Regions from separate parts of the Oleiphilus sp. HI0125 genome, predicted to be linked through region 2. Evidence: predicted binding sites of a transcription regulator. Region 2 holds the regulator's gene; the other holds the start of a gene.

Region 1 (6,510 bases), on a different contig from region 2:
GTTTTTCCCTGAAATAAATTACGATGAAATTGATATGGGGATCTTCGGTAAAGCAGTTAAGAAGCCAAAAGAAGAGACCTTGAGAGAGGGCGATCGCATTGAACTTTATCGCCCTCTGATTATTGATCCTAAGCAAGCGCGTTTGAATCGTGCTAAGAAGCCAAAAGCTTAGTAAGCAGAGTGTTCTTCGAGGGGTTCTCCCTCATAGTGGGTAAACACTCCATTTTGGTAATACACGTTGATCACCTGCTGTTGTAGTTCACCATCAGCAGGTTGATATGAATAGATATAACTTTCGTACTTGTCGCTAAATACGTTACGGGCAATTGGGGTTCCTAGTACAAAGTGAATCTGACGTCTGGTCATTCCTGTTTGTAGCTGGCTCAGCATGTCTTGCGTGATAATGTTGCCCTGCTGAACGTTGATTTTATATACGCCTGGGAAGGCACATGCGCCGAGGGTTAATGTAAGAAATACAGCGGTGATGATTGCGCCCAAGTTCTTATTTGAAATCTTAGTAAAACGGGAAGACTTGTTTTGCATCTAGTTCTTAATTCCACTATTGTTTGCAGCATTCGTTTTGAGTTTACTGCCGTTGATTTTGTCTGCGGAGCGCATCTTAACTGATTTAAGGGATGTGCGCCTATATACATCATAATAAAGAGTAAGTTATGCCTGAAAATACTGATTTAAAAAAAGCCGGATTAAAAGTAACTGTTCCACGCCTTAAAGTGTTGGGTCTCTTAGAAGCTTCTGATGGTAAGCATATGAGTGCTGAAGATGTGTATAAGGCACTTCTAGAATCAGGTGATGATGTAGGTTTGGCAACGGTGTATCGCGTACTGACTCAGTTTGAAGCGGCAGGTTTAGTGCAGCGCAATAATTTTGAAGGTGGCCATGCTGTTTTTGAGTTGGCGAGTGAAGAGCATCATGATCATATGGTTGATGCTGAGTCTGGTGAAGTTGTTGAATTTTATGATGAAATTATTGAAAAACGTCAGCACGAAATTGCCGAGAAATACGGCTATGAATTAGTTGATCATAGTTTGACCTTGTACGTTCGTAAGAAGAAATAATAAATCTTGTAATGCTGGGGTTAGTTGAGCCCTAGCATTTCTTTCGCATGCGCTTTAGTTTGCTCAGTAATATCTATCCCGCCTAACATTCTTGCTACTTCATCTGTTCTTTCTGCGTTATTTAATGGCTCAACCGCTGAGTGCATTGTTCCATCAATGATTGATTTACTAATGCGAAGATGGCGGTCACCTTGCGAGGCGACTTGAGGTTGGTGAGTGATGCAAATGACTTGGCCTGTTTGCCCAAGCTCTTTTAGTAACTTTCCTACAACTTCAGCTGTACCGCCGCCGATCCCAACATCTACTTCATCAAATACCATACTTGGAACAGCTGAACGCTGAGCGAGAACAACTTGAATCGCTAAACTGATTCTTGATAGTTCACCGCCTGAGGCGACCTTGGCAAGAGGTCTTGGTGGTTGGCCGGGGTTCGTGCTAATAAGAAATTCGATATCATCTAAACCGTTTGCGCTTGCATTGCTCATGTCTAAGGCGTCGCATTGCGTAGCAAACACGACATTTTGCATCGACATCAGCTTTAATTGCTCAGCGACTTGGCTTTCGAGTTCTTTTGCGTGCTTTTGTCGATGTTTGCTAAGTGTGTTGGAATGTTGAATGTATATGTTTTTAAGAGACTCAGCCTCTTGTTCAAGGCTATCAAGGTCTTGGTCGCCACCCGTTAAGGCTTCGAGCTCTTGCGCTAATCGAAGATGAACGTCGTTGAGTTCATCTGGTTGGCAGCGATGTTTGCGCGCGAGTTGATAGGCTTGACCTAAGCGTTCGTCTATAAAGTTTAATCGGTTAGGGTCTAGCTCAAAGCCTCCGACAAAGTGGCGAAGTGTATTAGTCGCTTCCTCAATTTGAATACTAGCTTCTTCGAATAAATCTAGCGCTTCGCTAATGCTAGATTCTTCAGCAGGCAGTGAGCTTAAGGCATGCTTGGCGCGCTGAAGGAGTGATAGTGCTCCATGCTCATCATTACTGCTTGCAGCTATAGATTCATGCGCACCCGCAAGTAGCACTTCAGCATTGGCAAGTTTGCTTTGCTCTTGCTCAAGTTGTTCAAGTTCGCCGTCTTGGAGTGCTAGCTTTTCAAATTCGTCGACTTGAAAGTTGAGTACTTGTAAGCGCGCTTGGGTTTCTTCTTGGTTGTTTATCAGCATGTCTAGCTGGCGAGCTTTCTTTTGCCATGCTTGATAACTCTCTTTTACTTCCTTAACAAGCGTTTCATTGCCTGCATAATCATCGAGAAGTACCCGGTGCTTATCTTTGACTAGTAAGCTTTGATGCTCGTGTTGGCTATGTATATCAATTATTTGTTCGCCAAGTGCTTTGATGTCGCTTAATGGGCTTGGCTGACCATTGATATACGCACGAGATCGACCTTCGGCAGTGATAACGCGGCGTAAAATGCATTCGTCTTCATTATCAAGGTCGTGTTGTGTTAACCACTGCTTTGCTGCGCTGATGTGGCGAATATCGAAGCTTGCGCATATTTCTGCTTTGGCTTGTCCGTGCCGCACCATACTTGAGTCGGCTCTATCACCCAGTGTAAGCCCAAGTGCGTCGAGCAATATCGATTTACCTGCACCCGTCTCACCGGTCATGACGGTCATTCCCGAATTGAAGTCAATTTCTAGTTCACTGGCGATTGCGAAGTTACGAATACTGAGTTGGTTAAGCATAGTCGGCGCTTTCAAAATTACTGTATTTATAAACAGTGTAATACTGGCTAAGTAGGATGGCAAAGGTTTGGGAAGAGAAAAAATAGAAAAGTTTGTTTGCATCCGTACTTTTTTACTTGAAAAACATATTCTCGCCCCCACTTCGTGAACCAACTGAGCTAAGCAGCTCAACAGATTGACTAAGTTTGTATTTGAGGGAATGCACGTGAGTGTTGAAGAAAACAATCAAGATAATGCGCAAACCGAGACTCCAGAAGAAGAGTTAGTGAATGATGCGCCTGAAGCTGAAGTAGTTGAAGAATCTACAGAAGCAAATCAAGAAGGTGAAAATTGGCAAGCTAAAGCAGAGCAATTAGCTGCCGAACTTGGTGCATTAAAAGATGCTGCAGTGCGTGCGCAAGCTGAGGCTCAAAATGTTCGCCGTCGTGCAGAGCAAGATGTTGAGAAAGCACACAAGTTCGCGCTAGAGAAGTTCGCGAAAGAGCTTTTGCCAGTGATCGATGGCTTAGAAAAAGCGATTGAAGCTGAACAAGCTGCAGAAAATGAGATGACACCACTTCGAGAAGGTGTCGAGATGACTTTGACGATCATGCTGAGCGGAATTGCCAAGTTTGGCGTTGAGCAGGTTGACCCCATTGGGAAGCCATTTGATCCAGCATTGCATGAGGCGATGAGCATGGTTCCAGCACCTGATGCGGAGTCAAACACAGTGATCGCGGCAATGCAGAAAGGTTATACCTTGAATGGACGATTAATTCGTCCGGCAATGGTTGTTGTTGCGCAGTAAATTTACGTCAGCAAAAGTTTACGTTTAAAAATTAAATTTGGTCCTTGAAAACTAAAAAAAAGGCCAAACATAAAGATCAAAGCTTATACAAAGGCGAGCGCCTTTAACAGAATTTAGAGTGGAGAGAAGCAATGGGAAAAATCATTGGAATCGACTTAGGTACTACAAACTCTTGTGTATCTGTATTGGATGGTGATCAGGCAAAAGTTATCGAAAACGCAGAGGGTGATCGTACTACCCCATCTATCATTGCATTTGCTGACGATAACGAAACATTAGTTGGTCAGCCAGCGAAGCGTCAGGCAGTTACTAATCCTGCTAATACTTTATTCGCAATTAAGCGTTTGATTGGTCGTACATTCGATTCAGACGTAGTACAGAAAGACATCAATATGGTGCCATACAACATCGTTAAAGCAGACAATGGTGATGCATGGGTTGAGGTAAAAGGCGAGAAGAAGGCTCCACCTCAGATATCTGCTGAAATCTTGAAAAAGATGAAGAAGACTGCAGAAGATTACTTAGGTGAAGACATTACTGAAGCAGTTATCACTGTTCCAGCATACTTCAATGACTCTCAGCGTCAGGCAACAAAAGATGCAGGTAAAATCGCTGGTCTTGATGTTAAGCGTATTATCAACGAGCCAACTGCAGCAGCACTTGCTTACGGCCTAGATAAGAGCCAAGGTGATTCTACGATTGCTGTGTATGACCTTGGTGGTGGTACTTTCGATATTTCGATTATCGAAATCGCAGATGTTGATGGTGAAAAGCAGTTTGAAGTACTAGCGACCAATGGTGACACATTCCTAGGTGGTGAAGACTTTGATATGGCATTGATCGACTATTTGGCTGAAGAGTTCAAGAAAGATCAAGGTATGGATTTAACGGGTGACCCACTTGCAATGCAGCGTTTGAAAGAAGCTGCAGAGAAAGCAAAGGTTGAGCTTTCAAGTGCACAACAAACGGATGTAAATCTGCCATACATCACTGCTGATGCAACAGGTCCTAAGCACTTAAACGTGAAGTTGACGCGTTCTAAGTTGGAGTCGTTGGTAGAAGAGTTGGTTGTTCGCAGTCTTGCTCCATGTAAAACAGCATTGAATGATGCAGGTTTGAGCACAAGCGAAATTGATGACGTCATCTTGGTCGGTGGTCAAACACGTATGCCTCTTGTTCAAGAGAAAGTACAAGAGTTCTTCGGTAAAGAGCCACGTCGTGATGTAAACCCTGATGAAGCAGTTGCAATGGGTGCGGCGATTCAAGCGGCGGTTCTAGCTGGTGACGTGACAGACGTTCTTCTTCTAGACGTAACGCCTTTGACGCTAGGTATCGAAACAATGGGTGGTGTTGCTACTCCATTGATTGAGAAAAACACAACGATTCCTACCAAGAAGTCGCAAGTGTTCTCAACAGCAGAAGATAATCAGTCGGCAGTAACGATTCACGTTGTTCAGGGTGAGCGTAAGCAAGCTGCTCAGAACAAATCGCTTGGTCGTTTTGATTTGGCGGATATTCCACCAGCAGCACGTGGCATGCCTCAAATTGAAGTAACTTTCGATATTGATGCAAACGGTATTTTGAATGTGTCTGCGAAAGATAAAGCGACAGGAAAAGAGCAGTCTATCGTGATCAAAGCGTCTTCTGGTCTTTCTGATGATGAGATCGAGAACATGGTTAACGATGCTGAAGCGAATGCTGAAGCGGATCGCAAGTTCGAAGAGCTTGTGACAGCGCGTAACCAAGGTGATCAAATGGTTCATGCAACCAAGAAAACTTTGGAAGAAGCTGGCGATAAGGCGACTGCAGAAGAGAAAACTGCAATTGAAGCAGCGATTGCTGATCTTGAAGAAGCACTGAAAGGTGATGACAAAGACGTGATCGAAGCGAAGACTCAAGCGTTAACTGAAGCGTCATCAGGCCTTGCTCAAAAGCTTTATGCTGAGCAAGCGGCTCAAGCAGAAGGTGCAGCGGCGGGTCCAGAGGCAGAAGCGAAAGCGCAATCAAATGCTGGCGACGATGTAGTTGATGCTGAGTTTGAAGAAGTAAAAGACGACAAAAAGTAAGTTTGCTTTTTGAATAGCGAGTGTTTTAGATGCTCGCTCTTTATAACGCGGGAGCTAGTTCTTCCGCGTTATCGTATCTAGGCTTCTCAGATTTTATTTGAGGAGTAATGTCGATAAGACAGGTAATAAGTAATGTCTAAAAGAGATTTCTACGAAGTTTTAGGTGTCGACAAATCTGCTGACGCCAAAGAAATTAAAAAAGCGTATCGTCGTTTGGCGATGAAGTATCACCCAGACCGAAATCCGGATGATGCAGAAGCAGAGGTACAGTTTAAAGAAGCGACTGAGGCCTACGAGGTTCTGTCTGACGATCAGAAGAAAGCCGCGTATGACCAATATGGTCACGCTGGTGTAGATCCGAACGCTGGTGGCGGTGCTGGTGGTTTCGGTGGTGGAAACTTTAGCGATATCTTTGGTGATGTATTCGGTGACATTTTTGGTGGCGGCGGTGGTCGCGGTGGCCAAAGAAGTTCGCGTGGTGCAGACCTTCGATATAATCTCGAACTAGATCTAGAAGATGCGGTACGCGGTAAATCGGTCAAGATCCGTGTTCCGACTCAAGTGACTTGTAATGTTTGTAAAGGCTCTGGTGCGAAAAAAGGCACGCAGCCTGAGACCTGTGGTACTTGTCATGGTCAGGGTCAAGTGCGTATGCAGCAAGGCTTTTTCAGCGTTCAGCAAACCTGCCCAACGTGTCATGGTCGCGGGCAAATTATTAAAGATCCTTGTCGTGCTTGTCATGGCACAGGCGTGCAAGAAGAGAATAAAACGCTTTCAGTGAAAGTGCCAGCGGGCGTTGATACGGGTGATCGTATTCGTTTGGCTGGAGAGGGTGAAGCGGGTGCAATGGGTGGCCCAGCCGGAGATCTTTATGTTCAGGTTTCGGTTAAAGAGCA
Region 2 (22,466 bases):
GTGCTTTTCTCTAGAGCATGCTGTTCGATAATACTTGCAGCTTGACTCAATAACTTCGCGGGTTCACGATCAATACCCGCAACTGCTTTATCTCCAGCAGTATGTTCAAAGCCAGCATCGACAAATGCATCAAATCCTTTACGGTAAGCCGTTCCCATTTGTTGATGTGATTTTAAAAAACTCGAGACTAAGTCGCGCGCTTCACCCTCTTCCAATATTCTTAGCAAGGCTTCACCATTCTGTTGCACATCATTCTCACGATCTTGAAAACGCTGCCAATATTTAGTTCTCTGATTATCATCCGCACCACGCAATAGTGTATTCTTCCATTCCTGCACTTGAGTTTTGAATTCAATTAGCATGTAAGTTATAAGTCGTTCGCTCGCAATATCCTTCGTTATCAAATTATTGAAGCTATTGACCCCTTTTAAAGCGGAGCTAAAAGAAGCAAGGGAAGCACAAAAAATCGCTAATGAGCTTATCGCGATGATTGCCATCAATTTATTTCGAATACTACGTTTCAACCAACTCATCTAATCTCCGTATATCTAAGTTTGTCTAAATCGCACAAAGTAAAGCTCGACAAATAGAATTTGCAAGAAAGTATCGAAAATTTAATAACTAATATTGCATTTTAAGTTCTTACTCTGCATACGAGCGCTAATAGAATATCTCTACAGCCAGAAAGGCAAAGAAAAACCCTATTGCCCAAACCACCACAGAAGACCAGTACATCCAAGCACTAACGCGTCGCAATCGCATACATGCTCTCGCCTGCTCCGGATCAATGGGACAAGGGGCATTTCGCGCATTCCAACGCATTGACCCTGCAAACAAAATCATTACGCCAGAAACACCGAAGGTCCATGCTTTGTATTTTGAAAGCGCGATCAACCATGGTGCTGTTGAAACTAAACCTGCTAGGGCCGCCCCTGCACCAAGCATCACAAACAAAGCAGGTAATGCACAACACACCAAGGTGGCAAGCGAGGTAAACAAGCTTAGCGTCGGAGCGATCGTGTCTTTAATGCCATAGTTTGAAACATCATTTGAGACGTCTTCTTGGCCATCCATTATGAGCACCCTCTCGCGATACCCACGAGGTTATAGCCTGAATCTTGGATCAAGGTCGTCACAGTTTCATCATCTATCTCAACACCGGCTTCAGTCGCTACCACGACTTTACCTGCATTCAAATCGACATCGACACCGGTCACGCCCTCTTGCTCTCCAAACACCTTTTCTACGGCCCGAGCGCAGAAATCGCAAACTAGACCATTCACGGTAATATCAATGGTATTCTCACAAGCCGCCCCTTCCGCGCTCGCCGTTTGCTTTTCTATGCTTAGCCCGTCATGCGTATGATGATGCCCTGTGTTGTGATTCATGTGTTGTTCACCGGCAGAGTAGCCATTGCTTGTTAAACCAATCATCAACAAAGAAATAAAGATCAACTGTTTCATCATAAAACTCCTAGTATCGAATAATTAAGTTGAATAAGCCTTGGCCTTGGTCGTTCACACCAATCTCTGCAAGGTATTCATTTTTGAAAAAACGGAATAAAGGCGTAACTGAGGTTTGGTCATCCTTCGTTGGTGTATGGTCAACTTGCACCATGAACCAAGTATGTAAATCGCCGTAATTGCCAATGTAAGGCGCAAAGCCTATTCGTGCTTTTTGGGTATACGCACTTTTTATTGAACCGGCCTCGGTATAACGATTTTCGTATGACACGAAATAACGACGATCTTCCCAATCAGCAGCAAGTCCCACAAAACCTGCAGGCTGCTGCTTATTGTTCAGTTCGTCTAAATCACTAATGGCCCACCCAAGCGCACCTTTGAAATAAAAGTTGGCTTGAGATGTGGGTCGATTCCACCGTTTTAAAAGGCGGTTGTATTGCGCGCCATGAAACTGCCATTGTTCAGCACGCCAATACTCTCCCCGATAACCAATCGACTCACGCGCCGTTGGTGAATAATGAAGATGTAAACTACTCACATCCGCATCATTGTTTTGCATCAATGTGATGCCGCCTGGATAGGAAACTGGCCGTGCTTCGGCAAGCCCTACCGCAACGCTCAGTGCAAACAAGGCACATAAGCGATCAAAAGAAACATTCATTGTTTCACTCCAAATAAATATATAAACCGAAGTAAGAAATACTTCGATGATCAATTTGTTTCGGAGTTAGGCTTTCGGGGGTTTGTCAATCACGCTAATGCGCTGGAAAGGACTGCTGATGCTATCAACAGTATTAGGCTGAGCCTGAAGGTTAAGTTCGAATGAAATAAGCTCTATAGAGTTATTCGTTTGAGGACAGGTTTCACATTGGCAGTCATGTCCTCCGTAAGAATCATCTAATCCCGCAGAAGAGTCACTATCGGATGGTGATGAAAACTGTTCTTCATGGCAGTCTTCTGACATGGATGGTTGCGACATATCCATGTCATGCATAGCGATAGATTGATTGTCAGCCTCTTCAAAGCAGCATGATGTAGCTGCGCTCACCACATTGGCAAACACCAAAAACAACACTGACAAAACAACCACAATCTTTCTCATTGGAGCAACTTACCAACACTAATAAGCCAGGTCTAGTATTCCAATCAGCACCAAACAATATTTAAGACACATTTGGCAAAATCGATGCCGCTAATCAATCAGCATGTCTTTTAATAACTGATACAGCTTTACACACGCGTCTTTGTCTTGTGCATCAACATGCGGTGGACCGAAATCACCAATATCATTATCGAAATACTGACCACTTTTTACGGCAAAAGTTTCATCAAGCACTGAGCGAACAATGATTTCTGCCCCAATACTCATGTCATTCCCTGCAATCCCCAAAACCTGGCTAGACCATTTTGCTTGCTAATAACGACCCGGGGTTTAACGCAATAACAGTAGGCCCACTCTGACCTAATTGATCAGCGAGAGCACGAGACCACATCGTGATAGCAAGCTTGCTCTGCACCTAAGCTTGCATGGCATTACTAGTCTGTGAGCGACCACACAGGAGAGATTCATCGATAGGGGACTGTGCCGCTGAGGACAAATTAACAATGCGGCCATTGTTTTAGATGATTGGAAGCAAGCAGTGCGTTAAAACAAAAGGGGCAGAGGTATTCACAGCAAAACGCACATCAAAATCATCCTCCGTTCGCGTATCTAATGTTTTTAATATATCGGCATTGTTAATGAGCACATCAAGATAGCTATGGCTGTTTAATACAGCTTGAGCAAAATCCTTAGTCGCCGACACACTCGACAAATCGGCCTTATAGACCGATACGTTCGTATCAGGGTTAAGAGATAGAAGAAGATTGCTCGCAGCTTCTAGCTTCTCTGGACTTCGACCATGAATCAGCAGCTCAATACCAAGCTCTTGCTTTTGAATAAACAGCTTGACGGCCTCGAGCCAAATGCCATCTGTATCGCCGGTGATAAGTACTTTATTAACAGATCCTCCTACGCATTCCCTTTATCATATTCACCAGCCGAGTTCAGATAGATGATTAGTGAGTGTATAAACCAATAAAAAAGGACGCATAACGCGTCCTCTTAATCACCTATTCAATTATTGTTTTGCTAGAACAGATTCAGTATCAACATCGCCATCAATCGTCTCTTGTGGGCCTTTCACTTTTTCACGTAGTTTTTGGAGCATTACATAGAACGCTGGAATCAGCATGGTGGCAAACACAGCGTTCGCGATCATTCCACCCATGACTACATAGCCAATCGAGTGACGACTCTCTGCGCCTGCACCCGACGCGATTGCTAGAGGAATAACTCCCATCGTAAACGCAAGTGCGGTCATGACCACTGCACGAAAACGCAACAACGCTCCTTCTGTAGCGGCTTTGAGAATCGATAGCTTTTCGTCATCACGTTTAAATTTCTCAAACTCGACAATCAAGATCGCGTTTTTCACAGAGAACCCGATTAATAACACCATGCCCACCTGACCATATAAGTCAAAAGGTTGCCCAGTAATCAACAAGGCTATGAACCCACCAAGAATAGCAATTGGCGCAGCTAACATAACTGAGATTGGAATCGCCCAACTCTCATACTGTGCGACAAGAAACAGATAAACAAAGATCAAAGCCATACCAAACAAAATTGGCGCAAGACCTCCGGCCATGATTTGTTGCAATGCAGAGCCTGTCCACTGTCCCTCATAACCATTCGGCAAAGCGGACGAAGCCAAGCTCTCAGCTGCTCGCATAACATCTCCAGAGCTGTACCCCGGAGCTGGCATTAAGTTGACTGTGACCGCACCAAATAAGTTATAACGAGAAGACACATCAGGCCCAACAAAAGTCCGCGTTGTGATTAATGTGCTAAGAGGCACCATTTCCCCTTTTTCTGTGCGAACTTGCAAGCGGCCTATATCATCGACTTCGTTTCGGCTCGCATCGTCAGCTTGCATCTTGACCTGATAAGTTTGCCCGAACTTACTAAAATCATTAACGTACAAGGCTCCCAATTGAGTTTGTAGTGTTAAGAAAATATCCGACAAGGGGATACCAAGATTCTTCGCTTTTTCGCGATCAAGATCGATAAATATCTGTGGAATATTGGCTTGATATGTTGTGAATGCAAAAGCAATTTCGGGTGTTTGGTTAGCTGCAATGATAAAACTTCGAACAGCCTCACCAAAATCTGCGGACGATTTGCCCTCCAGATTTTTCAGAACATATTCCAAGCCGGATGTTGCTCCCAAGCCAGGTATTGGCGGCATCGAAAACGCGCGAATATTAGCAGCAGAAACCGCATTAAATTTAGTCTGTAAGCGCTGCATCACAGCATCTTGATGTTGACTGGGTTGCTTTCGTTCTGCCCAGTCTTTCAACATCACAAACCCTAAGCCTGCATTCGAGGATGCAGCACCGGTTAACATACTGAAGCCAGGCACAGTAATAAAATCTACCACCTCTTCTTCAGACTCAATGATCTCATGTATTTGATCGAATACTTCTAAAGTACGATTCAAGGATGCTCCGGCAGGCAGCTGAACATCCATCGCAAAACTGCCTACATCCTCATCTGGCACGAAACCTTTAGCAACAATATTAATCGATTGCCCCATACTGAGAACGACAAAAACTAATATGACACCAACAATCATTAGCCGACGAATACTTTTTGCAACAATCGCATGATAGCCATCAGTCAATTTATCAAAATACTGATCGAATTTTCGGAAGACTAACGCTTTATGTTTTTCACCATGTTCAGCTGCTGGTCTAAGCATCAAGGCGCAAAGCGCTGGACTTAAGGTTAAGGCATTAATGGCAGAAATAATAACAGAAACTACAATTGTGATCGCAAACTGATTGTACATTTGTCCAGAAATACCCGGCATGAGTGAAACCGGGATAAAGACTGCCATCAATACAAGAGTGGTAGCGATAATTGGCCCAGTCACTTCTTTCATCGACAAAACCGTCGCATCAACAGGAGACAATCCATCATGCAGATGTCGTTCTACATTCTCGACCACGATAATCGCATCATCGACCACAATCCCAACTGCCAAAATCATTCCAAACAAACTAATGGTATTGATCGAAAACCCCATATAAAGCATCACTGCAAAAGTACCAATCAAAGATACAGGTATAGCGACCATAGGAATAACGACAGCGCGCCAATTTTGTAAGAACAAAAATACAACGACTAAAACGAGAAAGATTGCTTCGTACAGCGTATCGAATACCTCATCGATAGAGCTTACGATAAAAGTGGTAGTGTCATAAGGGATAGTAGCCTCAATGCCCTCAGGGAAACGTGAACTTAAGTTATCAAGAACATTTTGAACACCTTCTTTAATTTCAAGCGCATTTGCACCAGGTGCCCGATAAACTGCGAGCAACGCAGCAGGCGCAGCGTTATAAAGACCCTCTGAGACATAGCTCGATGCACCGAGTTCAACGGAGGATACATCTCGCATGTAAACGGATGAACCGTCTTCATTTGAGCGCAAGATAATATTTTCAAACTCTTCAACTGAATTTAAACGCCCTTTTGTGCTTAATGTATACTGAAATTGCTGTTCTTCAGGAGAAGGTGCGGCCCCCACGTTACCTGCTGCAACTTGCATATTTTGTTCGCTAACCGCATTGCGAATATCTGTAACAGTGATTCCCAAGGCTGCCATTTGATCAGGTTTAAGCCACATACGCATACTGTAATCTTGCTGACCAAATATGGTCACATCACTGACACCAGGAACACGTGCGAGCTCGTTCTTAACGTTTATCGACGCATAGTTCGATAGAAACAGTCTGTCGTACTGATTATCGGGAGAGAAAACACTGGCTACCAACACCATGTCAGTAGACATTTTATCAACCGTTACACCTAGGCGAGTTACGTCAGACGGTAAAGAGGATGTCGCTCTATTCACTCGATTCTGAACATTAATTTGAGCAAGGTCAGGATCAGTACCTACCTCAAAAACTATCTTTAAATTATAGGTGCCATCATTCGCCGAATTTGATGACATATACAACATATCCTCAACGCCATTGACTTCATCTTCAATCGGCACGGCAACAGTTTCCATTAAGACGCTTTCATTAGCCCCAGGGTATACCGCACTAACTTGAACAACAGGCGGAGTAATTGAAGGGAACTGGGCCACCGGTAAAAGTTGAAGAGCAATGAAACCAGATAAAGCCAGAACAATTGAAATAACAAAAGCAAACTTCGGCCGATGAATAAAAAACTCACTGAACATCGCTACGCTCCTGCTAAGATCTATTTAGGTACCACGGATTGAGATGCTTCCGCCTTACTTCCAACGCGAACTTTCTGAAGACCGTCAACAATCAATTGTTCACCAACTTCTACTCCTGACTCTATAACTTGCCCTACACCTAATCGCATGCCGACCTGTATTGGCCTTTTTCTTACGACAGAGTCTTCATCTAGCATAAGAACATATTTACCAAGTTGATCTTCTTGAATAGATTTCTGCGGAATAACGATTTGACTCTGAGTTTGGACGCGCTTTACCAGTAAAGTAACGTGCTGCCCTGATATCAACATTCCGTCTAGGTTATCGAAAACAGCACGGATTTTGATTGTTCCAGTATTTGGGTTGACACGATTATCAACAAATTCAAAACGCCCCTTTTCAGGATAAACATCGCCTGAACGCAGTTTTATCTGAGCATACGATACAAGCCCATCACCACCCTCGGCTAAACTTTTCTCTCTCTCACTACGGTAATTTACAAATTCTGTCTCGCTCACGTTAATTGAGACATAAATCGGTTTGATTTTGACTAGAGAGGTAAGCGTAGAACTGGGTGTAACGAGATCACCAATACTGACTTCAGACTGGCTAATCATGCCGTCTGTCGGAGCATAAATTTTAGTATATCCAAGATTTAGTTCGGCATTCTTGAGATCGGCATTTGCCGCCTTAATTGAAGCTTCAGCTTGAAGTTTTTTACTCGTTAACTCATCCATTTGTGACTGACTAATCACCGCTTTAACGATCAGTTCCTCTCCTCGTTTATAGTTTATTTGTGCCTCATCATTAGCTGCACTTGCTTGTGCAACTTTCGCTTTTGCTTGGGCCAAAGCTGCCTCATAATTTTGTCGGTCTAACTCGAATAATAAGTCACCCTTTTGGACCTGAGAGCCATCATTCACAGCCTGAGATACTAAATACCCTTCTACACGAGCTTGTATCGTAACGTCTTCGGAGGCTTCTGTTTTGCCTGTAAACTCTCTGGTCGGATTAACATCCTCCGAAGCAATAGTGATTACACCGACTTTAGGAGGTGGTGCAGTTGGTTTTTTTTCATCTCCACCCGAACAGCCAACCAAACTGATAAACAAACTGATAACTATGCTCGTGCGACAAACCCTAATCATTACTTAACTCCCAGTTCATTCTCAACCTAAGGCAAATACGCTTTTGCACACTAAAATTACGACGTCTTAAGTAAAGTACATAAACTATAGATTGGGAAGCTTAGAGCTCAAACAAAAACAATAATTTAACCAAATTATCGACAAGCAATTACAACCGGGTCAATCTGTCTAGCGAGCGCTGGTCAAGAAAATATCTCCCTAAGAAAAAGCGTAAATGCTTGGATCGGCTTATCTCAGTGTTTCAGCTTTTATCATTCTTCCCCAAGAATTCATAAGATCTGACGGCCCTAATCAAGGACAATTCTGCCTCTCCTCTTCGGACGACAAACTTACGATGAGCTATCAGATCGACTTATAGGTATATAAAAATCAAGGCGTACAATATGCTCGCTGTAGTAACATACCATCACCAATTTAAATTCGATCGATTAAGAACTATGGATATAAAGAATAAAGTAATTGCCGTCACCGGTGCGGCACGCGGACTAGGCTTCGCGATGGCAAAACTACTATCAGAAAAAGGCGCACTCATTGCGCTAATTGATCTGGATATAGAAGCAACTAATAACGCAGTAAAAGAACTACCGAATGCAAAAGGCTATGCATGTAACGTGGCTCAAGAGCATGAGGTTGTGCAGACATTCTCGCAGATAAAAGAAGATTTTGGGCACTTAGATGGTTTGATAAACAATGCAGGCATTCTCAAAGATGGCTTGATGGTCAAAACTAATGATGACGAGGTTCAGAAATTACCATTATCCCAGTGGCAAGCAGTGATCGACGTGAATCTCACCGGTGTATTTTTATGTGGACGCGAAGCTGCTGCAAGCATGGTTGAGCAAGGCTCTGGTGGCGTCATTATTAATATTTCAAGCGTAAGTCGAGCCGGTAATTTTGGTCAAACAAATTACAGTGCAGCTAAAGCAGGTGTCGCGGCAATGACTGTAACATGGGCTAAAGAATTAGCCCGCTATGGCATTCGTTCTGCCGGAATCGCACCGGGTTTTGTTGAAACCGAAATGACGGATCTCATGCCTGAAGAAGCCTTCAATAAAGTCGCGAATTTAATTCCGTTAGGTCGTATGGGGCGGGTTGATGAAATCGCGCATACGGCAGCCTATATTTTCGAAAATGATTACTTGAGCGGTCGTATTATCGATGTAGATGGCGGCATCAGAGTTTAAAACTGATATATATGAGTAAGTACTAACTAGCGAAGAATCTTGACGATTGAACTCACTGAGTTCTCAATTATTGTGGAGACTTGGAGTTGAAACAGAAATACTTTTTCACTGCCCTATCAACTATTAGTCGCATGCGTTACAACTAGCTTGTTTTACTGATCACTTCAAGCACTCATCAAGACAAGCCTTAAAAGCATCAGGGACCAAAGCAGTTTTGCGTAAGTTAAAGTCAAAGAACACAACGCCAGTTTTTGCGATTGAAATCAATTGGCGCGGAGCGCTCTGTTCATCACAAACACGCGTCATTTTGTAATAGAGCTGACAGCTTTTAGTTCCAATGTCTTGTACTGAGATATCTATATTGAGCAAGTCTCCATAAAAAGCTTCGTTTTTATACGTAATAGCCAGATCAGCAAGAAGCGTCCCCACACCATCAACGTCCCACTCTTCGTACCCAAATGAACGAAAGAACAAAACACGCGCTTCGTGAAGCATGGTGATCATCCCATCATGCCCTAAATGGTTTCCGTAATTGATGTCACTAATGCGCACAGCAAGTTGTCTAGAAAAGTGAGTAGGACTTGGATAATCGAGTTCGACACGAGACATAAACATACCTTACTAATAAAAACGTACGAATGAAGCTTAAACCAGACTCGAGACTTAACCTGCAAATCCGAAAGACAAATGGTTAATGTGAAGCAGCTAAACCTCGTGTGATCACGACAAGTAATACTCCACCTAAGATCAATAACGAAGATAAAACAAGACGCTGAGTAATTGCCTCATCTAATAAACTTAGTCCAAAAAAAGCAGCAATAACCGGAACCAGTAACTGAACCGCAGCCGACTGACTGGTGTTCAAACGCTTTGCAGCCAAAAACCATATCGTATAACCCAGACCTGAGGCGATCCCCCCAGAAAGAGCTGCTAGGAGCAGCCCCTCAGCGCTAAGTTGCAAAGAGCCAAAAATAACACCACTAATTAGCAACACTGCGACGAGGGGGAGAGTGCGTAAAAAGTTGAAGAATGTATCAGATAGAGCATCTGTCGAATTCTTACCACGCAATGAATACACGCCCCATGCCGCGCCGGAAATACTCATCAAAATAGAACCAAATAAGGACGGTGCTCCCGCCCCTGGAAGAATAAGGTAAATTAAGCCTGCAAAAGCGATCAAAAATCCGGAAATTTCGGAACCCGATAAGCGCTCACCACGAAAGTAGGCGATCAGAATCATTGAAAGTTGCACACTACCAAACAAAATCAACGCGCCCGTACCGGTATCCAACAAGGTATAAGCAAAAGAAAATGCCGCTGCGTAGACAAACAACATCGCGCCCGCGAGACCATTGCCCTCGGCTTTTCTCTCACGTTTGTTTGAACTAAAAGATAAAATAAGAAACAACACTATCACAGCGGAAATCAGGCGCACTGCGGTAAAGCTAGCTGGATCAATATCGGCCGACGATGCTGGGGTAAAAGCCATGCGACATAAGACTGAATTTCCAGCAAATGCTAGTAATGCAATCGAAGTAAGAGAAATTGTACGGAACATAAAACAGAAATGCTTCCAATCAAACCGCAATCGCAGAGCATACAGAATAACAACTAAAAGGAAACAAAAGAAAAATGGTGCCCGGGGCCGGAATCGAACCGGCACGTCCCGAAGGACGACAGATTTTAAGTCTGTTGCGTCTACCAATTTCGCCACCCGGGCAGGGGGGCTACCAACTCTTATACATCAAGAGTGGAGGCGCGAGCCGGAGTCGAACCGGCCTACGTGGATTTGCAATCCAGTGCATAACCGCTTTGCTATCGCGCCACATTTTGTAAGGTGTTTAAGTGCTTTCGATGAACAAGGATTGCTACATCCAGTGCACTTTTCACCTTGGGTCGTACAATCGTACTCAGCGCTTTGCTAACGCGCCACATTTTGTAAGGTGTTTAAGTGCTTTCGATGAGCAAGGATTGCTGCATCCAGAGCATTTTTTACCTTAGGTCGTGCAATCGTACTTAGCGCTTTGTAGTCGCGCTACTTAAAAAAGCACGTGTATTATAGTGCCCTTTTAACAAAAACGCCTCGGGGTTTCCGAGGCATTTTTATTTGGAGCGGGAAACGAGATTCGAACTCGCGACCCCGACCTTGGCAAGGTCGTGCTCTACCAACTGAGCTATTCCCGCGTAAAACTTTTATCGCGTTTAGGCTGTTGCCTTGCGAAGAGGCGCATATATTAACGAATCAAATTAAGGAGTCAAGCACCTTTAAGCACTTAATTTTAATTACTTTTCGTTTGCGAATAATGCTCCCCAAGAAGCGGCTAAATATTGAACCATTGACCACAAAGTTAAGACTGCTGCGATAACGATCAAACCGTAACCAAACCAGAATGAAGCTTCAATTTTTGCACCAATCAGCAAAAAGAAAATCGCACTCATTTGGCACATTGTTTTCACTTTGCCTATATATCCAACTTTCACATTATCGTGTTTACCTTGTTGCGCCATCCACTCTCGGAGAGCAGAAACGACAACCTCTCTCCCTACAATGATAATTGCAGGAATCGTTATCCACCATACGCCAAACTCTTCAATAATCACGGCAAGTGAAATCGTCACCATCAGTTTGTCTGCAACCGGATCCAAAAACGCTCCAAATGGCGTCATTTGATTCCACTTACGTGCTAGATAGCCATCAAACCAATCGGTGACGCCAGCAATCCAAAATAATGCTGCGCAGGCGTAATAGTTCCAATCATAAGGAAGGTAAAAAGCGATCACGAAAACGGGAATCAAAACAATACGCGATAGCGTAAGGATATTCGGCAAATTCATTTTTTCTCTACTCAATCACCGTGCAGACTAAGGTATATATGCTCCGCTAGACTGCTACTAATGCCATCCACTTTGGCTATTTCTTCAATCGATGCTGTTTTAATCCCTTGCACACTGCCAAAGTATTTGATCAGTGAGCGCCGTCTCGTTGGGCCAACGCCATCAATCCCTTCAAGCTGAGACTGCCTGCGGCTCTTATCTCTTCGCTTGCGATGACCTGTTATTGCGAATCGGTGGGCTTCATCGCGAATATGCTGCATCAGATGCAAACTAGGTTCATCTGACGCGCATTGTATCGTTTTAAGGCCGCCCTGCCCATCAGGAATAAATAAGGTTTCAAAACCTGGTTTACGTGTTGCTCCTTTGGCGATACCAAGCAATAAAATGTCGCTGGCATTCAGTTCATTTAACACGTCTATTGCCATGTTCAACTGCCCTTTGCCACCATCTATAAAAATGATATCCGGACGCTTACTAGGCTCTTCATTCACCTTTCGATATCGCCGCGACAAAGCTTGCTTCATCGCTGCATAATCATCTCCAGGCTCAATCCCTTCTATATTGAAGGTGCGATAATCTGACTTTAGCGGCCCCTGATCGTTAAACACAACGCAAGACGCTACAGTTTTTTCCCCAGAACTATGGCTAATATCAAAACATTCCATACGCTTTGGCATGTCTGGCAATTCTAAAAGCGCTCTTAGAGCATCAACACGATGAAAAACATTTTCTTTGTTGGATAAATAGGTTTTTAAGGCGCTGTCAGCATTTGTCTGTGCCAACTTTTGCCACTGAGCTCGAATCGTCTTCACTTTGTGCGCAAACCGAATGTTTTTCCCGACAACATTTTGAACGGCTTCGCTCATCATCGTCTCATCCGCGCATTTAAAGGGCAAAATAACTTCGCAAGGCAAGTCTTTCTCGGCACCAGAACCCACATAATACTGCTCTATAAATGACTGAAGCCGCTCTTCTTTGCTCTCGTCTAAGAGCATTTTAGGGGTATAGTTTTTGTGCCCTAAAATTCGGCCCTTTCTGACGAAAAGCATCGAAAAAACCGAAACACCAGGGCCATCAGACAGTGCAACCACATCTAGATCTGCACTTCCTGATTCAACACTCTGGCTCTCTTGCGCATGGCGAAGGTGCTGAATCTGATCTCGCAGTTCTGCCGCCTTTTCAAACCTCAAGTCCTCAGAAGCGGTCTCCATTTCATCTATTAACTGTCGAAGAAGTTCTGGATTCTTGCCTTGCAAAAACATCGTGACATGATGAACGTCTTGCAAATATTCATCTTTATCAACTAATCCAACACAAGGCGCTTTGCAGCGTTTGATTTGATATTGCAGACAAGGACGTGATCGGTTTTTATAGAACGATTCTTGGCACTGCCTAACTTTAAATATTTTCTCTAGAAGCCCTAGGCTCTCACGGACAGCATGCGCATTCGGAAAAGGCCCAAAATACTGCCCCACTTTGCCTTTCGTCCTAACGCGTTTAAGACTCAGTGAAGGAAATTCTTTATCGGTCGCCAAATAGATATACGGATAAGACTTATCGTCCCGCAGCAAAATGTTGTAGGGAGGTTTCAGCTTTTTGATCAAATTTTGCTCTAAGATCAAAGCTTCTGTTTCACTATTCGTAATAGTGACTTCAATATTTTGAATTTTTGAGACCAGCGCGCGAGTCTTAGGCGCATGATCATTCTTAAGAAAGTAACTAGAAACGCGTTTTTTTAGATTCTTGGCCTTGCCAACATAGAGGATCTGCCCAGCACCATCGAACATTCGATAGACACCTGGGGCAGTTGATAAGTTTTTAAGGAAGTTCTTAGCGTCAAATGGCTGCGCGATTGCGCTTTGACTACTCTGTGGCATCGACTTCTAGCAATCCGTGCTTTACTGCCATGAGCGTTAGACCTACATCACTGGTAACGCCAAGTTTCTCAAATACGCGATAACGGTAGGAGTTAACCGTTTTAGGGCTCAAACACAACACGTCCGAAATTTCTTGAACCTTACGACACTCCATAATCATCTCAGCAATCTGCTTTTCACGAGAGGATAGTTCACTAAACGGATCATTGCTGGATTCATTTAAAGCCATATTTTGTGCGATATCAGGGCTAATGTAACGCTCACCCGCATGCACTTTCTTTACGGCTTTAATCATTTCACTGATGTGGCTATTCTTCGATACATAAGCGGAAGCCCCAGAATCAAGGACTCTTTGTGCTGAAGGGGAATCTGTCAATGCAGAGACGACGACAACCTTGATGTCATCACTGACTTTCTTAATAAGTCGCGTGGCTTCAATGCCCCCTATACCGGGCATTTTGATATCCATAAGCACAACATCTGGCTTATGTGATTGAGCTGAGTCGATGGCGTTTTCACCTGAGTCAGATTCACCAATCACATTTATGGATACGTCATCCTGCAACATACGTGCGATCCCTGCGCGAATAAGATCGTGGTCATCAACCACTAATACATCTATCACTTGACACCTCGCACTATGTTATCGCTAAGACACATAACAGTAAGTTCATCGTTTACATTATTTTTCACTTATAGGCGAAGTTTATGACCTTTCCTGAAAAATGTGAAACCTTTGCTTCAAAAGCCTCCTACCAAGCACTTTTTTTTAGAAGTATTTCACGAGTTCAAATTGCACATGATCCTCACTTTGCAAAAATCTCATTTTCTGCGAGGAGTCGGTCGCTGCATTAAGGATATCCATTGGATCAGTGGTCAAATGAGGTTTCCCGTCAAAGACCCAAGCATTTACAAAAAGCTTTACATCGCTTGTGAGGCGCTGGCTTGCCTCAAGTGAGTAGATACGTTCATGAGTTTTGTGATCAAGAATACCGCCCAATAGTATTTCGGATGAGTCTTCATCATTAAACGCATAACGCCATCCAACAAACACGTCTTGCTCAAACGTTATGCGACTGTCACTCTTACGATCATCGTATAAATATTCAGCAATCCAACCCAAATCTGCATAACTATCAAAGATCCCAACCTGCGTGTATTCAAATCCTGCGACGGCGGCAGAGTAACGAGAATCGATTCCTTTCGTTGAAATACCTTCGAACTTTAGTAACCATGATTCATAAATATACTGGAGTTCCAAACCCGTTTGATCGATCTGCTCATAAAATGGAACAAAAGCAGAAGGCGCCATCGGGTTATTCGGCGCCAATATTGGCGTTCGCCCAGTACCAGAAAAATGAGAAATCGCGAAATCAAGATCGTCGATGTAATGCGAATAACGTGCGGCAAAGTCTTGATGATTCTCTTCAGCGCCTGATTCGTACTGTGCATGATCCAATTCAATTGGCAGGGGCAAACTCAAACGCCCTTCTATATCATTAAAAGTACGCTCTCTAAAATAGGGCAACCAAAACAAATCGATCGTCCCCCAATCATATTCTGAAGAGAACTGCACCATCGGTTGACCAAGCTTATCCTCACCATCGACTGACTCTACACCATCAGTCTGGTTTACAATATCGACTAGATGCAGCGACTCAGTAACACCCCAAAACACTTTGCTTACGCCCGCTTTTAGCGACCAATTGCTTCCTATGTATGTGTACGCAGCTTCTCTCAAATCAGCATGACTGCGCTCGTCGTCATTCCTGTCATAACGTCCAAAAAGTAATACTTCGTAATCACCGCCAAGGACCTCTCCATCGTAGCCCAGCTCTAAACGCCCAGAGGTTTGACTCTTATCTTGTCCATATAATCCAGATTCCGAAAAGCCTCGCCATTCGACACCTAATTCAGCTTCAAAAGAAGAAAACGCAACGCTAGGAAAAAAAGCTGAAACGAAGGCAATTCTGCGCAAAATCATGGACACCACCAAACTTGTTATTATTGGGCGAATTCTGCCCGCAATTGCGATCTGCGAATAGAGCAAGTCTTGGAAAAGATTTATCCATAAACTTTACAAACAAAATAACACTGTATACATTTACAGATACTGGATATAAAAACAGATAACCCAATTGCGGTAATTGACATGGAAAAACTCACCAAACGACAAAGCGAAGTGCTCGCTCTGATAAAAACCTACGTAGATGAAACAGGTTATCCACCAACACGCGCAGAAATCGCAAATGCTCTCGGCTTTCGATCTCCGAACGCTGCAGAAGACCACATCAAAGCACTTGCAAAAAAAGGCGCTATCGAGATTGTTCCAGGTGCTAGTCGCGGCATTCGACTACCTCAAGATGAGTCGGCGAATGATGGCCTACCTATTGTTGGCCAAGTAGCTGCAGGTAATCCGATTCTAGGTGAAGAGAACATCGAAGATTACTGCACCCTGCAACCCGAATTCTTCAATCCCTCAGCTGACTACCTCTTACGCGTAAGAGGTATGAGTATGAAGGACATAGGGATACTCGATGGCGACTTATTAGCTGTACATAAAACTGAGCAAGCTAAAAATGGCCAAGTCGTTGTTGCGAGAATTGAAGATGAAGTGACCGTAAAACGCTTTTTCAAAAACAAACATACTGTAGAACTGCATGCTGAGAATGAAGAATTTCAACCAATCGTTGTTGATCTGAAAGAACAGCAGCTCGCAATTGAAGGTTTAGCCGTTGGCGTTATCAGAAAGGATACAATCCAATGAATGAAGCATACATCCAACAAGATCTAGGTTTTAACGACAAGGCACTTAATACTTCGTTTATTGAAATAGACGCTCCAAATAGCGCAAAAAAAGAAGCGAACGTAACAGAGATTATTATCGCGAAGTCAAAAGCAGATAGTGTTCAAATGCTATTGCCTATGCTTACAAAGCTGAATCAAGAACAACGCTGGCTCGCATTAATAGATCCGCCTAGCGAACTACTGCATCGATGGAAATCTGAACGAAAAACAGATCTCAATGAAATAATCGTTCTTCGATCAAACAAGCAAATATCCGGTGATGCGCTATGTCAAAAAGCTTTAGCAATGGGTACCTGCCATGCAGCTATTTTATGGACAAAAGGCATCAACAACGAGTTTTTTGAACAGCTTGAACGCGCATCGATTGAGGGTGATAGTCACGGAATTCTAGTCAGAAGTAGATAGAAAACATGACAAACTAGATATTACATATAGAGATAAAGCGCACTATGGATAATTTACTGTGCGCTCAAAAAATGGGTTGAGTTTAATGTACTGTTGAAGGGACTTCTTCTTTTTGCTGCGCTTCGTATGCAGCTTTTGACTTTACGCTTGCGGTTTGAACACCGGCACCGATCATCGCTTTTGCAACTTCTACAGAATGCTCACGCAAGTACTCACTAACTTCCTCAGAAAACTGGATCGTTACTAATGCGCCTTCTTCATCGATTCGTTTTAAAACAAATTCACCATCGTCTTGCTGAACAATCTCTAAGAAAGAACTATCTGCAGTACTCACACTTACTCCACAAATCTGTTTTCATTAACGATGAATGGTATCACAGGGAGACATAGGCTCTCTATGCTCTGAGAGGATCAAAGCGTCATTAAATATAAAATTTATTAAATTGAAAGAAATAACAATATTTCTTCTTCAGGGCCTGAATAGCTTACCTATAATCTCGCCATAGTTTTTAACGCTTACATTTGGGCCGAATATGCCAACTAAACCGTCTTCCAATATCGCGATCTTTACCTTAACTCTCGCCATGTTGATTTGGGCTAGCTCATTCATAGCGCTTAAAATAACATTTCAAGAGCTACATCCTGCCCAAGTGTTATTTGGAAGAATGTTATTGGCCAGTGTCTTTTTCGTATTCATGCTGCGTTGGATGGGGCGTCTAAACTATCAACGAGGTGACTGGAAGCTACTATTAATGATGGCGATAATGGAGCCCTGCCTCTATTTCATATTTGAATCATTAGCACTTCAAAACACGACAGCATCTCAAGCTGGCGTTGTAACATCTCTTCTGCCTTTATTGACTGCAATTGGCGCTTACCTTGTTCTCGACGAACGTCTGCATATTCGAACTTGGTTAGGATTTGCCATCGCCATTGTCGGTGCGATTATTTTAAGTGTTGCTGGAGATAGCTCAGAGACAGCCCCTAATCCGATGTTAGGTAACTTTTACGAATTGTTAGCGATGGTTTGCGCTGCCGTGTATACCTTAGCTGTGAAGCATTTAGTGAGTCGTTACTCCCCTCTCTTTCTCACAGCTCTGCAATCTTGGGTTGGAGCAATCTTCTTTCTTGGGCCTGCGATGTACGTCCCTTTACCTGAAACCATTAGTACAACGAGCGTTGTTGCCGTGATGTATCTTGGCATTATCGTTTCGATCGGCGCCTATGGCTTATACAATTATTCTCTGACGCGAGTACCTGCTACTCAAGCCTCTGCCTTCATCAACTTGATTCCAGTATTCACTGTTATCATTGCATTTCTAGTTTTAGGGGAATATTTCAACCACACGCAGTTTATCGCCTGCAGCGTGATCATCATCGGCTTGTATTTAAGCAGGACGCCTAAAAAACAAGACCTTAATTAATACTCGGCGTATTGTTCTCGCACATCAGAGATGAATCGCTTCAACTCACCGAACATTTGCGAGGCGTCTGCTACACCCATTTTTAACGAGAGAGCTCGCACGTCAATTTGAGTGACGGAAAGATCACCCATCAACCCGTCGTTCTGAGCTGCCTCGGCAGTTTTTTTGTCAGCCAACACCCAAGCATCTACACACACAAGAACCTCACGCTGATCAAAGTTATCTAGATCAATAAAACCAGCTTCCCAGCTCTCGCGACCGCGACTTCGTTCAACGAAGGCGCTAACAGACGCTACATTACTGTAGATCGACAGAAACTCTGACCAACTTTGGATAGTATTCACTTTGTTCTTGGGAGAGAGAAGCTCAGACCACTCGTTCAACCATGCCTGCCATGCCGTACTTAAGGACATCAAATAGCCATTGTAAATAAGCTTACGATCCGCGCTACTTACATTATTCATTGCAGCAATTTGTTTCTCATACCGACCCGCAAAAAGCATTTGTGCCTGCACGACATCTCGCCAATTTTTCATATACCCTCCAAATTTATGCGCAGTATACGTGTTGCTTTTCTAATCCGCACTTGAAGAGACGTAAACCATGATCTTTACTGAACTAAAGGCAAATGAATAAGGACAAAAACGCCTGATGACCACAAAAGTATTAATATGTGACGATTCAAAACTCGCACGTAAGCAAATGGCAGCTTCACTCCCTGAGGACTGGGATATTGAGGTGAAGTTTGCAGAGCACGGAGCAGAGGCGCTGAAGCTCGTAAAAGCGGGTGAAGCAGACGTCATGTTTATCGATCTAAATATGCCCGTCATGGATGGCTATGAAACACTCGAGATGATTTCATCGCTAGACCTGCCTTGCATGAGCATTGTTGTATCGGGCGATATTCAGCCTGAGGCCAATGCTCGCGTAAAGCGCTTGGGAGCGATCGATTTTCTCAAAAAGCCAATAGACCAAGGGCAATTAATCAGCCTATTGGAAGATTTTGGGCTTTATCGTACAGCCAATGAAGCATCCGCAAATCCGAACGTCAAAGATGCAATCAACAGCATCACTAGCATCGATTATCGCGAATACATGCAAGAGGCTAGCAACGTCGCAATGGGGCAAGCCGCGGATCTTCTTGCTCGCTATTTGAACGTATTTGTAAAATTACCTATTCCTAACGTTAACATCATTGATGTTGGCGAACTGGAAATGGCTCTGGCTCATACCGAAGAGACATCCAGCTATTCGGCTGTATGCCAAGGCTTTATTGGTTCAGGCATTTCTGGAGAGTCGCTGCTCATCTTCAACGACTCTTGCTTTAAGGACATGGCAAGCCTTCTGAATTTTCAGGGCGAGATCGATAGTAAGGCAGAACTTGAATTGCTAATGGAAATGGCCGGCATATTAAGCGGAGCCTGCATTAATGGTCTGGCTGAACAAATCGATCTCATCTTTAGCCAAGGACATCCGGTAGTGCTGGGTCAGCACGTTCAAGTCAACGAACTGATTGGCAAGAATTCAAACCAATGGAAGCAAACGCTGGCTATTGAAATTAATTACAGCATCGAAAACCACAACATCTCATGTGACCTGCTATTGCTCTTCACTGAAGATTCGCTCGATAAACTGTATGAGCAAATCAACTACCTACTGAATTAAGAATATGGAAGCAGCACTCGAACAAATGAAAGAATTCCATTGGTTGATGGACATGGTCCAAACCGTGGATGTCGGCTTAGTTGTTATTGATGAACAGTTCAATGTAAAAGTCTGGAACAGCTTTATGGAGAGCCACAGCGGAGTCAGCTCTGACAAGCTACGCAATAAAAACCTGTTCGAAGAATTTAAAGATCTTCCAGAAGATTGGCTAAGACAAAAAGTGAACACGGTATTTGCGTTAAAAAACCGTTCATTTATGACATGGGAACAACGTCCTTATCTATTTCAGTTCCCTAATTATCGACCAATTACCGGTACTGAGAAATTCATGTACCAAAACATCACCATATCACCGCTAGTTTCTTTGGACGGAAGCGTCAATCAAGCTGTAATCATTATTTACGATGTCACCGACATCGTAGCGAACCGTAAAGCTCTTGAAAAAGCCAACGATGAATTACAGATGCTTAGCCGCACAGATCGACTGACAGAACTCTACAATCGTGGCTATTGGGAAGAATGCCTTGTTCGAGAGTACGCCCGTTACACACGTTATAAAACTGAATGTTCCGTTGTCATGCTAGATATCGATCACTTCAAAAAGGTGAATGACACCTACGGACATCAAGCCGGAGATGCTGTGATTCGTAAGGTCTCTTCGCTCGTACGTGACAATTTAAGAAAAACAGATATCGCTGGTCGATATGGCGGCGAAGAATTTGGAGTTATTCTTCAAAATACTGATTCAGATTCAGCCGTTTATTTTTGTGAACGCTTAAGAAAATCAGCCGAAAAATGTGTCGTGACGCATGACGGACAAGAAATCAAATTTACGATCAGCCTCGGTATTAGTCAGGCCGATCCCAACCTTATGGATTACAAAGCTTGGTTAGAGCAAGCAGACCACGCACTTTATGCAAGTAAGGAAGGCGGTCGAAATCAAACTTGGGTCTATTCAAAAGTCTGAGTACACTACGCGCTTTACCAACACTTATGGAAAAAGCGCTTGAACATCTGCCACGTTAATCTTGCTCGCGGCTTCAGCGGGGGCGAAAGCCAGACAATTTTGCTAATCAAAGAGCATCTTCGCCTTGGCTATCACGTTAACGTTGTCGCTAAAAAAAACTCCCCCTTTTCGAATGCATGTAAAGCATTGGAATGCTCAGTTATAGAGGTAAGCCATTACCTGACTGGGCATAGCAAAGATGCCACTAGCAATATGCACGTCATGCATGTACATGAAGGACAAGCCATTTACTGGGCACTCATTCAAAAGCTAATATTTGGCACGCCATACATCGTCACAAGAAGAATCGACAATAAATTCAAAGATAAATGGATATCAAGCCTTGCTTACCGACTAGCATCAAATATTGTCTGTGTAAGTCATGCCGTTGAAAACATCGTCTCCAGACAATTTCCCGACGCGCGCACCAACGTCGTGAATGATTCGCCTGTTGCTTACCCAATTGATGAGCATGCTCTCGCAGCACTTCAGAGCAAATACAAAGACAAATTCATCGTTATTCAAGCTGCCAAACTCTATAAGCACAAAGGCTTTGATATCACTATCGCGGCGGCAAAGCGTCTACGAAAACAAACAGATATACACTTTTGTCTGTTAGGTGACGGTCCGGAACTCCATTATCTTGAAGCACAAGCGGATGGCGCACTCAATGTAGAATTTGTTGGTCGCCAAAATGATATGGGAACGTGGTTTGCCCTTGCAGATATCGTGGTTCTGCCATCTCATACAGAGGGCATGGGTTCAGTACTACTTGAAGCGACCTTGGCAGGAACGCCTGTTATCGGGAGCCGTGCAGGCGGGATACCCGACGCGATTCACGAAGAAGTAAATGGATTACTCGTAGATATAGCTGAACCTGAACAACTGGCCAATGCCATATTACGCATCAAAACGGATACAACACTGCAGCGAAAAATAGCACAACAAGCGCCTTCATTTATTGATGGGTTTAGTATTCAACATGCAGCAAATCGTTATGCGCATATCTACACTGAGCTATGACACCACAACTTAAAATTGCCGTGAGGCAAACCTTTCCCGTTATGTTTGGCTACGTCCCTATGGGCATGGCCTTCGGCGTATTGTTTTCGGAGCTTGGATACCCCTGGTACTTCGCAAGCATTATGGGCATTGTTATTTTTGCTGGAGCTGCACAGTTCATGGCTGTTGGCTTGCTTGCAGCGGGAGCGGGATTGATTGAAGTCACTGTTACAACACTGCTTCTGAACTCTCGACATGTTTTTTATGGGCTATCTCTGCTACAGGAATTCAAAGTAAAAGGTTGGCGGCGATGGTATTTAATTTTTGGCCTGACAGACGAGACCTATTCCCTGTTAAC

What was found. Region 2 encodes LexA, which represses DNA repair genes until DNA is damaged. Its sites were predicted from a motif close to TACTGTNTANNTANACAGTA; they were not measured.
Region 1: recN (DNA repair protein RecN) is a predicted target of LexA. The motif match lies at 2,780-2,799, and genes of this name have one in related genera.

What each region holds. Positions count from the first base shown of each region.
Region 1 is NZ_LWGF01001399.1:593-7,102, reverse strand. Features, by position in the region: gene A3762_RS23875 (RnfH family protein) at 1-172, shown strand, start outside; gene A3762_RS23870 (outer membrane protein assembly factor BamE) at 169-543, opposite strand; gene fur (ferric iron uptake transcriptional regulator) at 672-1,076, shown strand; gene recN (DNA repair protein RecN) at 1,097-2,761, opposite strand; gene grpE (nucleotide exchange factor GrpE) at 2,937-3,548, shown strand; gene dnaK (molecular chaperone DnaK) at 3,680-5,614, shown strand; gene dnaJ (molecular chaperone DnaJ) at 5,747-6,510, shown strand, end outside.
Region 2 is NZ_LWGF01000588.1:573-23,038, reverse strand. Features, by position in the region: gene A3762_RS07355 (methyl-accepting chemotaxis protein) at 1-533, opposite strand, end outside; gene A3762_RS07350 (hypothetical protein) at 661-1,074, opposite strand; gene A3762_RS25730 (heavy-metal-associated domain-containing protein) at 1,074-1,463, opposite strand; gene A3762_RS07340 (hypothetical protein) at 1,474-2,124, opposite strand; gene A3762_RS07335 (hypothetical protein) at 2,191-2,565, opposite strand; gene A3762_RS27340 (hypothetical protein) at 2,656-2,832, opposite strand; gene A3762_RS27335 (SDR family NAD(P)-dependent oxidoreductase) at 3,083-3,451, opposite strand; gene A3762_RS07325 (efflux RND transporter permease subunit) at 3,584-6,754, opposite strand; gene A3762_RS07320 (efflux RND transporter periplasmic adaptor subunit) at 6,775-7,902, opposite strand; gene A3762_RS07315 (SDR family oxidoreductase) at 8,340-9,086, shown strand; gene A3762_RS07310 (thioesterase family protein) at 9,246-9,695, opposite strand; gene A3762_RS07305 (DMT family transporter) at 9,778-10,644, opposite strand; tRNA gene A3762_RS07300 (tRNA-Leu) at 10,720-10,806, opposite strand; tRNA gene A3762_RS07295 (tRNA-Cys) at 10,838-10,911, opposite strand; tRNA gene A3762_RS07290 (tRNA-Gly) at 11,195-11,270, opposite strand; gene pgsA (CDP-diacylglycerol--glycerol-3-phosphate 3-phosphatidyltransferase) at 11,370-11,921, opposite strand; gene uvrC (excinuclease ABC subunit UvrC) at 11,933-13,798, opposite strand; gene A3762_RS07275 (response regulator) at 13,785-14,423, opposite strand; gene A3762_RS07270 (hypothetical protein) at 14,568-15,782, opposite strand; gene lexA (transcriptional repressor LexA) at 15,951-16,565, shown strand; gene A3762_RS07260 (SulA-like leucine-rich domain-containing protein) at 16,562-17,011, shown strand; gene A3762_RS07255 (hypothetical protein) at 17,094-17,345, opposite strand; gene A3762_RS07250 (DMT family transporter) at 17,545-18,435, shown strand; gene A3762_RS07245 (hypothetical protein) at 18,432-18,971, opposite strand; gene A3762_RS07240 (response regulator) at 19,087-20,100, shown strand; gene A3762_RS07235 (sensor domain-containing diguanylate cyclase) at 20,105-21,067, shown strand; gene A3762_RS07230 (glycosyltransferase family 4 protein) at 21,107-22,129, shown strand; gene A3762_RS07225 (AzlC family ABC transporter permease) at 22,126-22,466, shown strand, end outside.